One region of the Bacillus sp. MN7755 genome, then DNA from elsewhere that is predicted to be linked to it. Evidence: riboswitches for the same ligand, from Rfam matches in the RefSeq annotation. Region 1 holds a riboswitch; each other region holds the start of a gene.
What was found. Region 1 has a riboswitch for thiamine pyrophosphate ahead of tenA (thiaminase II). Riboswitches for the same ligand answer to the same signal wherever they lie in the genome.
Positions count from the first base shown of each region.

Region 2: another riboswitch for thiamine pyrophosphate. It lies ahead of ACYVEC_RS03730 (MTH1187 family thiamine-binding protein); the one in region 1 lies ahead of tenA (thiaminase II).
Region 3: another riboswitch for thiamine pyrophosphate. It lies ahead of thiC (phosphomethylpyrimidine synthase ThiC); the one in region 1 lies ahead of tenA (thiaminase II).

Region 1 is NZ_BTRL01000013.1:185,857-189,142, reverse strand. Features, by position in the region: gene ACYVEC_RS15795 (heterocycloanthracin/sonorensin family bacteriocin) at 1-143, opposite strand, end outside; gene ACYVEC_RS15790 (N-acetylmuramoyl-L-alanine amidase C-terminal domain-containing protein) at 383-502, opposite strand; gene tenA (thiaminase II) at 671-1,360, opposite strand; TPP riboswitch at 1,484-1,589, opposite strand; gene ddlB (D-alanine--D-alanine ligase) at 1,662-2,576, opposite strand; gene pdxR (MocR-like pyridoxine biosynthesis transcription factor PdxR) at 2,581-3,286, opposite strand, start outside.
Region 2 is NZ_BTRL01000005.1:95,389-98,674, forward strand. Features, by position in the region: gene ACYVEC_RS03720 (ABC transporter substrate-binding protein) at 1-863, opposite strand, end outside; gene ACYVEC_RS03725 (ABC transporter permease) at 860-1,633, opposite strand; gene ACYVEC_RS03730 (MTH1187 family thiamine-binding protein) at 1,605-1,925, opposite strand; TPP riboswitch at 2,026-2,127, opposite strand; gene ACYVEC_RS03735 (methyl-accepting chemotaxis protein) at 2,189-3,286, opposite strand, start outside.
Region 3 is NZ_BTRL01000001.1:295,033-298,318, forward strand. Features, by position in the region: gene thiC (phosphomethylpyrimidine synthase ThiC) at 1-1,306, opposite strand, end outside; TPP riboswitch at 1,421-1,536, opposite strand; gene lldP (L-lactate permease) at 1,608-3,269, opposite strand.

The sequences.
Region 1 (3,286 bases):
CGACCACAGCCGCCACAGCGACGAGCAGCATCTTCAATATAGTAATAATATGGATATTGGTTTTGCTGGTCCCAATACACAATATTTCCAGACCGGTAATCATTAAGGCTTAGCGCTTGTAGTTCTTGTTGAAACTGATTCATTTTCATGACCTCCGTTTATAAAATACAACCCCATCGATGCTTTCCTATATTTTTGTTCGTTACATCTAAGTAGAAATAGCGCTATAAACTAAGTTAAATACATACACCAACAAAGTATGACTTATCACTAGATGATGCACCTTGTTCATATACCTATTTTTACTATGGGCTCATTTTTATAAATAGAAATTATAAAATTTGAATTCTAGCGTCATATCTTCATGCTTACTAAGCTCAATTTATTTCTCAATAACCATAATGCCGTATCCTGTACGTTCAAGGTAGAAATTCATTCCATTACGTTGTGCATCTGAAGTTGGAACAGTAACGAAATATGTTAATCCATTTGATTGTTTAATACATGTGGCAGAAGTTTATCCAGTTAATGCGTAGAAAATTAAATTAACTAACTTATCGATATGCCATTTCGCCATATCCGCAGCACTATCGACTTTACACAAATCTGACAAGAAAAAATGTTATAGATAGGTATTATCCATACCTATCTATAACATTACTTCTATTCTTTATCCAATTACATCTTTTACTTCTGTATTCACTGGCCACTTTTCTAAAGTATAAGCCATTTCCCAAAATGAATATTCATATTGGCTACTAATAATAAAATGTTGTTTCATTCGATTTCGGTCTGCCTCTGTTACTTTTTCAGCTATTGCATCTAATCGTGTAATTTGCTCTTCAACTAATGTTCGGAACCAATCAGATCCATAAGCAGAAATCCATTCGTTATAAATCGGCTCTTCTGGCTGACACTCTTTTAAACGCTCACCAATTTCATAATACAGCCAATAGCAAGGTAAAATTGCTGCAATGATATCGCCTAAATGTCCTTCATACGCAGCACGATACATATGTGAAGTATATGCGTATGCAGTTGGAGCAGGGATAAAATTATCTTTTTCTTCTTGTGTTATCCCTAGTTTCTTCGCAAAATTCTCATGTAATGATAATTCCGCCTCATATGTATTTTGGGCATGGTGTGCCATACGAGCTGTCGTTTCTAATTCCAGTGCTTTTGCAGCTCCTAAAGTTTGTACTCTAGCAAAGTGACTTAAATAATATGAATCTTGAAGCACGTAATAGCGAAAACTAGCTAAATCTAATGTTCCTTCACCAAGTTTTTTTACAAAAGGATGCTGAAAACTAGCTTCCCAAATTGAATCTACTTCTTTACGTAACGATTGTGAAAAAGTCATGTGAATTCCTCCAATAATTAATTTAATATAAGTATTTATCCACAGTTATTAACGCTTTAAAATAAAAAAACTTTCTTTACAGGCGTAAAGAAAGTGAAATTGACAGTATTTATTCATGAAATAACAATGTCTTTCCCACTTCCCTACGCTGGCATTAACCAGATCAGGTACTAAGAGTCTCAAATCCCCATTTGATCTCAGCCTATAATAGGCCCCCCTAGTGGATAAATATTTAATTTTCGTATTGTATTCATCATAACATACTTCATGTTACTGTCAAAAGTATTCATGATACTGCTACTTAAAACCCTTCTTCTTCCCTTACTCTTAATGAAGTTTCAATAATCATATCTAATAGTTTGCTATAATTAATTCCCGCTGCATCTGCACTTTTTGGTAGTAGACTTGCTTGTGTCATCCCTGGTAATGTGTTAACTTCCATTACATATGGAATACCGTCTTTCACCATCATATCAACCCTTGCATAAACACTACATTTTAATGCTTTATAGCAAGCCAGTGACGCTTTGTTTACACGTTCTTTCAATTCAACTGGAAGTTCAATAACTTCTTCAATAGTACCAGCATCATCATATTTCGCATTGTAATCAAAGAACTCCGCCGCGTGTCGAATTGAAATGATGGGTAACTGTTTTCCATCAAAAATGGAACATGTAATCTCGTCACCTTTTATATACTTCTCTATTACTACTTCAGAATCCCATTCAAACACAGTTTCCAGCATTGAAATTAATTCGTCTTTATTATAGACAATCTTTACTCCAACACTTGACCCACCAGAGTTTGGTTTTACGACTAACGGAAATCCTAACTTATCTAACTCATCAAGATTTAGATCCTCCATTTTTGTAAGTTCAATCCAATCTGGTGTTTCTATTCCTTCATAACGTAAAATCTTTTTCGAAATATTTTTGTCCATACATATACCGCTAGATAACATATTGCTCCCGCTATAAGGAATACCTAAACTTTCAAGCGTTCCTTGAACAGTCCCGTCTTCTCCGTATTTTCCGTGTAATGCGAGCAGCGCAAAATCAATGTCTTTCGCTTTTTCGATTAAATCCATTTTTTCGTTTAACGTAATTGGAACTATGTCATACTTACTTTTATCTAAATGTGCAATCATTTCATTTCCAGTCATAATTGATACTTGTTTTTCAGAGGATACTCCTCCCATAATAACGCCAATTCTCATTTCCTCAACTCCAAATTTCATTTTTTATTGTATCACCGATTATTTTAATTCCCCGAACTATTTCTTCTTCTTTCAGACGTGAAAATCCTAATCGAAAAGTATTCGCTCCTCCTCCATCAGAGTAAAAAACATCTCCAGGAGAAAATGTAACTCCTTGCTCATAACACTTTTGCAAAAGAGTTCGGGCATGAATTTTTTCATCTAACTCTATAAATAAATGAAGTCCACCATCACCGGTCATCCTTTGAAACGGAATGTACTCGTTACACGCCCCAACAGCTAACTCATATTTTTTCTTATAAACAGATCTTGCCTTTTTTAAATATTTTTCAAAATATCCTTCATGTAAATATTGAAACAGAACAGCTTGATCTAAAGTAGATGTATGAATTGTTCTTGCTCTTTTTACACTTTCTAAATGATGGATCAGCTCTTTATCTGCAATGATCCATCCTACACGTAAACCAGGGAAAAGTACCTTCGAAAAGCTACTAATATAAATCACATTATTACCAGCGCCAGCAAAAGTTAATAATGGTGCTAAATGTGAACCTGAATAACGTAGTTCCTCATTAAATCCATCTTCTATAATAGGAACCTTATATTTTGAAAATAATCTCATCAGTTCCGTTCTTTTCTCTGAACTTGTAACAATACCGGTTGGATTATGATAGGAAGGAATTAAATATGCAAAATCAAACTCTTTTTCA
Region 2 (3,286 bases), on a different contig from region 1:
TCATCTTGATACTTCGTACTTAACCACTTTTGACTCTCTTGCACTAACTCTTTATTCACATCTGGAACAGCTTTAATTAAAATATCCGCTGCTTCTTTTGGTTCTTTAATTGCAAAATTATACCCTTCTGTCGTTGCATTCATAAACTTTTTCACAAAGTCTTTATCTTGCTTCGTATGTTTTTCACTTGTAATAATAACAGGGCTATAGAAATCGAGCGCTGGATCTAAGTCTTTCACCATAATTGTATTTAACTCTTTTCCTTGACGCTTTGCTTCAATACCATCCCAACCGTAATAAATCCATTCGAAATCAGCATCACGGCCAATTGATTTAAAGAAGTCTGTTTGTCCTAAAATGATTTTTTCGACTTTATTAAAATCAGCCTGATGTTTCTCCATAATTGTCTTCAACGTTGCTTCTTCTGCTGGTCCTCCCCAGCCTCCGTAACGTTTGCCTTCAAAATTTTTCGGTGAAGTCATGTTATCTTTCTTAAGTGACGCAAAAGCTGAAGTGTTATGCTGAATAATCGCCCCTACAGATACAACAGGAATACCTTCCACCCGAGCCAACGTTACATTTTCTTGTGCGCTTATTGCGAAGTCAGCTTTTCCTGAAGCTATCATTTGCTCTGCTGTTACATTGTCACCAGGCTGAATAATTTCTACATCTAAGCCTTGCTTTTTATAATAATCTTTCGCTTGCGCTACATATAAACCAGTATGATTCGTATTCGGGAACCAATCTAATACTACTTTTACTTTTTGATCTTTACTTGCACTTTCTTCTTTCTTCGCCGGATTACATCCAGCCACACCTACTGCTAATAAGGCAGCCAACATAACTTTTAAACCTTTTTTCATTTTCTGCCGTCCTTTCTATATATCCATGGTGCTGTTATTCTTGCCATAAACTCCACGATAAAATACAGACATAATGTCACCATAACAATAATTGCTGCAACACCAAATACCCGGGCAGTTAAAAAGGATTTTGTAGCCCTCGTAAGCATAACTCCTAACCCTTCGCTGGCACCGAGCCACTCTCCAATAATCGCTCCCATGACGCTATATGTAACTGCAATTTTCAAACCGGAGAAAAAGTATGGAAGCACTGCCGGAAACTTTACTTTCTGGTAAACTTGCCATTTCGTTGCCTTCATCGTTTGCAACAACTTCAACATATTTTTATCTACCGTTTGAAAACCTTCTAAAATACTAAGCGCAATCGGGAAGAAACAAACGAGTATTACTACCATTACTTTCGGTAGCATTCCATATCCAAACCAAATAATAAATAACGGTGCAAGTACAACGATTGGAATCGTTTGCGAAATAACAAGCAACGGATTTATTAAAATACGAAATAAAGGGATAACGTCCATAAGAATTGCAATACTTGTCCCAATTAAAATCGCAAAAAATAGTCCAATTATAACCTCTTGTAACGTTTGCATCGTATTCGGTAATAGTAAATCCTTCATTCCAATTAATTCTTGAACAATGGCAGAAGGCTTTGGTAAAATCCAAGGTTCAATTTTAAATAATGAAACAGATCCTTCCCATATTGCAATGAGAAGGATAAGCCAAATTGTTGTAATTATTTTAGATTGCTTCTGGTTTTGCATATTCATCACGGTACTTCCAAACTTTTTCATCTATCGTTACACCAGTGCTTGGACGGTAATGGATTTTAATAGAAGTAATCACTTCTTCAGCTCCAGCATCCACGCAAGCTTGTTGCGCACGTTTAACGACATCAAGAAGTACATCTAATTCTCCTTCCAGCGTTGTTTCCATTGCTCCTACTTCATAACGAACTCCCGATTGTTGTACAACTTCAATTGCTTTATCAACAACAGAATATACATCTTTTGTTTTTGCTTGTGGTACTACTGAAAATGACATTGTAACTTGTTGTGACATAATAATATCCCCCTTCTGAAATTAAATTTTAAAACAAGAAAAGGCTTTCCTACTACGTAGGAAAGCCTTGTATGCAAGTTATTATAGAATAACATATGCTACATCACTTTAAGTAACTCCCTACGCTGGCATTATCCAGATCAGGTTGAGGGTCGATGTTTGCTTACATCCTCTCAGCCAATTGGCTCCCCGGTCCTTAATTCGTTTTCATTGTAGCATGATTTATTTTATTGAACAAACAAAAGCATGTATAATCATTTCAGTTAACTCTTGAATTCTCCAATTAACTCTTGTAACTCCTGTGAAAGCCAGCTTAAAGAACTCGCTAATTCAGCAATATCTTGTACAGACATTTCCTGTTCTTTCATACTCGCTTCAATATTACTACTACTATTCGCATACATATTTGCGATATGTGATAGTTCATTTACAACACGAACAATATTTTCGCTATTTTGCAATATATCACTTGAATTGCTAGAAACAACTCTAACTTGATTTGTAACAGATTGTGCTGATTTTGAAATTTTTTCAAAGAAGGCACCACTACTTCGAACAAGTTTAATTCCAGATTCTACTTCTTTTGAAGCCTTTTGCATTGAAACAACAGCTTCTTCCGTTTCAGCTTGTGTTTCCCCTATTAATTTTGCTATATCTTTTGCTGATGCTTCCGTTTGCTCTGCTAATTTACGCACTTCATCAGCAACAACGGCAAATCCCCTTCTAGTTTCCTCAGCACGTGAGGATTCAATAGAAGCATTTAAAGCTAACGAATTAGTTTGGTTTGAAATACCTGTAATTACAGTTACAATATCATTAATTTCTTTTGATCTTGTTTCCAAAGAATAAATGATAGAAGATACATCCTGTACTGCATTTTGTATTATGTTCATTTGATTAATCGCCTGTTCAATAACACCATTTCCTTTTACTGAATGATGCTCCATACCTTCAGACTCTTCCGTCATTTGTTCTGCAGCATTTGTTATCTCTTCTATCCTATCTTCCATTTCATATACAATACCTAAATACTTTGGTACTGAAGTTTCTTGTGACTGAGTGCCCGCTCTTACCCCAACCATAGAACTTACGATTTCTTGAACTGCCATGCTATTCTCTTTCGTACTCACTGACAATTCTTTTGAAGATGAGGAAACCTGTTCGGCTGTCTGCTTCACTTTATCTACAATTCCTTTAAACTTCTCGATGGTATTATTAAAATACGCATTAATAATACCAATATCATCTGGTCTTTCTTCTAATTTAATACTCAAATCACCTTCACCGACTTTGCGCAACCCTTCACGTAAATCTCGCAATGGAGCAAGTGCGTTACGTACAATTAAGAATTGAATAACAGT
Region 3 (3,286 bases), on a different contig from region 1:
CTCCAATTGCCGATGTAATATGGTCATAACCTGGTGCAATATCTGTCGTTAACGGCCCAAGTGTATAGAACGGCGCGCCCTGACAAATATCAAGCTCTTTCTCCATATTCTCTTTAATTAAATGCATCGGTACATGTCCAGGCCCTTCAATCATCACTTGCACATCATGTTTCCAAGCAATTTTCGTTAATTCACCAAGTGTTTCAAGCTCAGAGAATTGTGCCTCGTCATTTGCATCTGCAATCGAACCTGGACGTAATCCATCTCCGAGAGAGAACGAAACATCATACCGCTTCATAATTTCACAAATCTCTTCAAAATGAGTGTATAGGAAGTTTTCTTTATGGTGGAATAAACACCACTGCGCCATAATTGAACCACCGCGGGAAACAATACCTGTCGTACGTTTTGCCGTAATTGGAATGTAACGAAGTAATACTCCGGCATGAATCGTAAAGTAATCCACGCCTTGCTCCGCTTGCTCAATTAACGTATCACGATACACTTCCCACGTTAAATCTTCTGCAATTCCGTTTACTTTTTCCAGCGCTTGATAGATTGGTACAGTTCCAACTGGTACAGGCGCGTTACGAATAATCCACTCACGCGTCGTATGAATATTTTTACCTGTAGATAAATCCATAATCGTATCTGCACCCCAGCGCGTTGCCCACGTCATCTTCTCTACTTCTTCTGCAATAGAAGAAGATACAGCAGAGTTTCCGATATTTGCATTGACCTTCACGTGGAAATTACGTCCAATAATCATCGGTTCTGCTTCCGGATGATTAATATTCGCTGGTAAAATGGCACGACCTTCTGCAATTTCCTTACGAACAAACTCAGGCTCTACGCCTTCACGAATCGCAACATATTCCATCTCAAACGTAATAATGCCATTACGCGCATAATGCATTTGCGTAACATTTGCACCTTGCTTCGCTCTAAGCGGCTGGCGATCCATTTGCGGGAAAATAGGTGTATGTTTCGAAGCCACTTTCACACCGTCATCCTCTGGTTTCACCTCGCGCCCTCCATATGCCTCTACATCCCCGCGCTCTAGAATCCAAGAGTGGCGCGGCGTTGGAATCCCCTTTTCCAGCTCTACTTTATACGCCGGATCCGTATAAGGACCGCTCGTATCATACACACGGATTGGCGGATTTGAGACGCCGTTCGTTTCGCTTTGTTCAATCTCACGCATCGGCACTTTCATACCTGCGCGTGGTCCATCTACATATACTTTCTTACTCCCTGGTAAACTCGATTTCAATTCAATTTGCTCAGCTGAAACAGATTGTTTCATAACCTTTGTTGCCTCCCCTGTTCGTGACAAGGACGAGATATGGCCAGCGTATGCCAAAATAAAAAGAGCCAGGTCCATAAAAAAATAAGGACCTGGCTCATAAAAGACATCATTATGTAAAGCCGTTAACTTCCCTACGCTGGTACGAGCCAGATCAGGTCCAAAGGGTTAAGAAGATCACGCGCTTCTCTCTCAGCCTACGCATACGTTAGGCACCCCTAGTTTATCACTGATTTAATTTTCAATACTTTCCCATCATACACGATAATCTGAAAAATGCAAAGTTTATTTCTTTTGTTACTTATGGAATCATCCACGTTAAATAATATGCCTGTACATACGTCATAATACCAACAATAATTACAAAGAATAAACTATGCTTCACTGTGAAGCGGAATAAATCTGATTCTTTTCCAGCAAGTCCAACTGCCGCACAAGCAATTGCAATTGATTGCGGAGAAATCATTTTTCCTGTTACACCACCCGTTGTATTTGCTGCAACGAGAAGTACTTCAGATACACCAACTTGTTGTGCTGTAATTGCTTGTAGATTTGAGAATAATGCATTCGCTGACGTATCGGAACCTGTTAAGAATACGCCAATCCAGCCTAGGAATGGTGAGAAGAACGGGAATAGTCCGCCAGTTCCTGCTAGTGCTAATGCTAGTGTAGAAGATAGACCAGAATAGTTTGCGATAAATGCAAATCCTAATACGAATCCGATAGATAGAATTGGCATTTTCAATTCGCTTAACGTTTCTTTAAATGTTACTACTGCATCTTTTACACTCATTTTCAAAATAAACATGGAAATGAGACAAGCAATTAAAATCGCTGTTCCAGTTGCTGATAATACATCGAACTTCAAGATTGCCTCGTAAGGCGTCGCTTTATTTACAATAGGCTCTGCCTTCATTACCAAATTATGCAAGCCTGTAATTTCAAACTTAAATACAAGGCTTTCTAACACGCCTCTTGGAGCAAATAATGCTTTAAAGAAACTTTGACTCCAAATGACTACCATAACCGTTAATACGATAAATGGAGACCATGCCTTTACAACTTTTCCTAACGTTAATTTCGGCATCGATGCCGCCGTTGTTGTTGCAGCTACTTCACTATTTGCTTGCCCGGATTGATAGATTTCTTTCGGTTGCCATACTTTTAAGAACAACGATAAACTAACTAAACTTACAAGTGCTGACGTAATATCCGGAAGTTCTGGTCCTAAGAATGTCGCTGTAATGAACTGCGTAATTGCAAACGAACTACCCGCTACAAGTAAAGCAGGCCAAGTCTGTCTTACCCCTTTCAATCCATCCATTAAAAATACGATAAAGAACGGAACAAATAATGATAGAAACGGTAATTGATGTCCAGCCATTTGTCCGATTTTATGTGGATCAATACCTGTTACTTGTCCAGCAACTGTAATCGGAATTCCCATCGCTCCGAACGCTACTGGTGCCGTATTTGCAATTAAACAAAGACCCGCTGCATATAAAGGATTTAACCCAAGGCCTGCAAGAAGTGCTGCCGTAATCGCTACTGGTGCACCAAATCCTGCTGCCCCTTCTAAAAATGCTCCGAATGAAAAACCGATTAAAATAACGAGTAAACGATGGTCATTCGTAATGGATAATACAGATGCACGAATCACATCGAATTGACCTGTTTTCACAGAAATTTTATATAAAAATACCGACATAATGATAATCCAAGCAATTGGCCATAATCCGTATAAAAAACCATATCCGGTCGCTGCCATCGCCATCGTGAACGGCATCTTATAAGCGAATAACGCCACTAAAATTGTAAGTACAACCGTAATAAATCCTGCCACATACCCCTTCATGCGGAAAACTGCTAAAGCTAAGAAAAAAAAGATAATCGGAATAAGTGCGACCGCTGCCGAAATCCAAATGTTTCCGAACGGATCATAAACTTGTGTCCATGTGTTCATTGTTCTCTCCCCCTAAA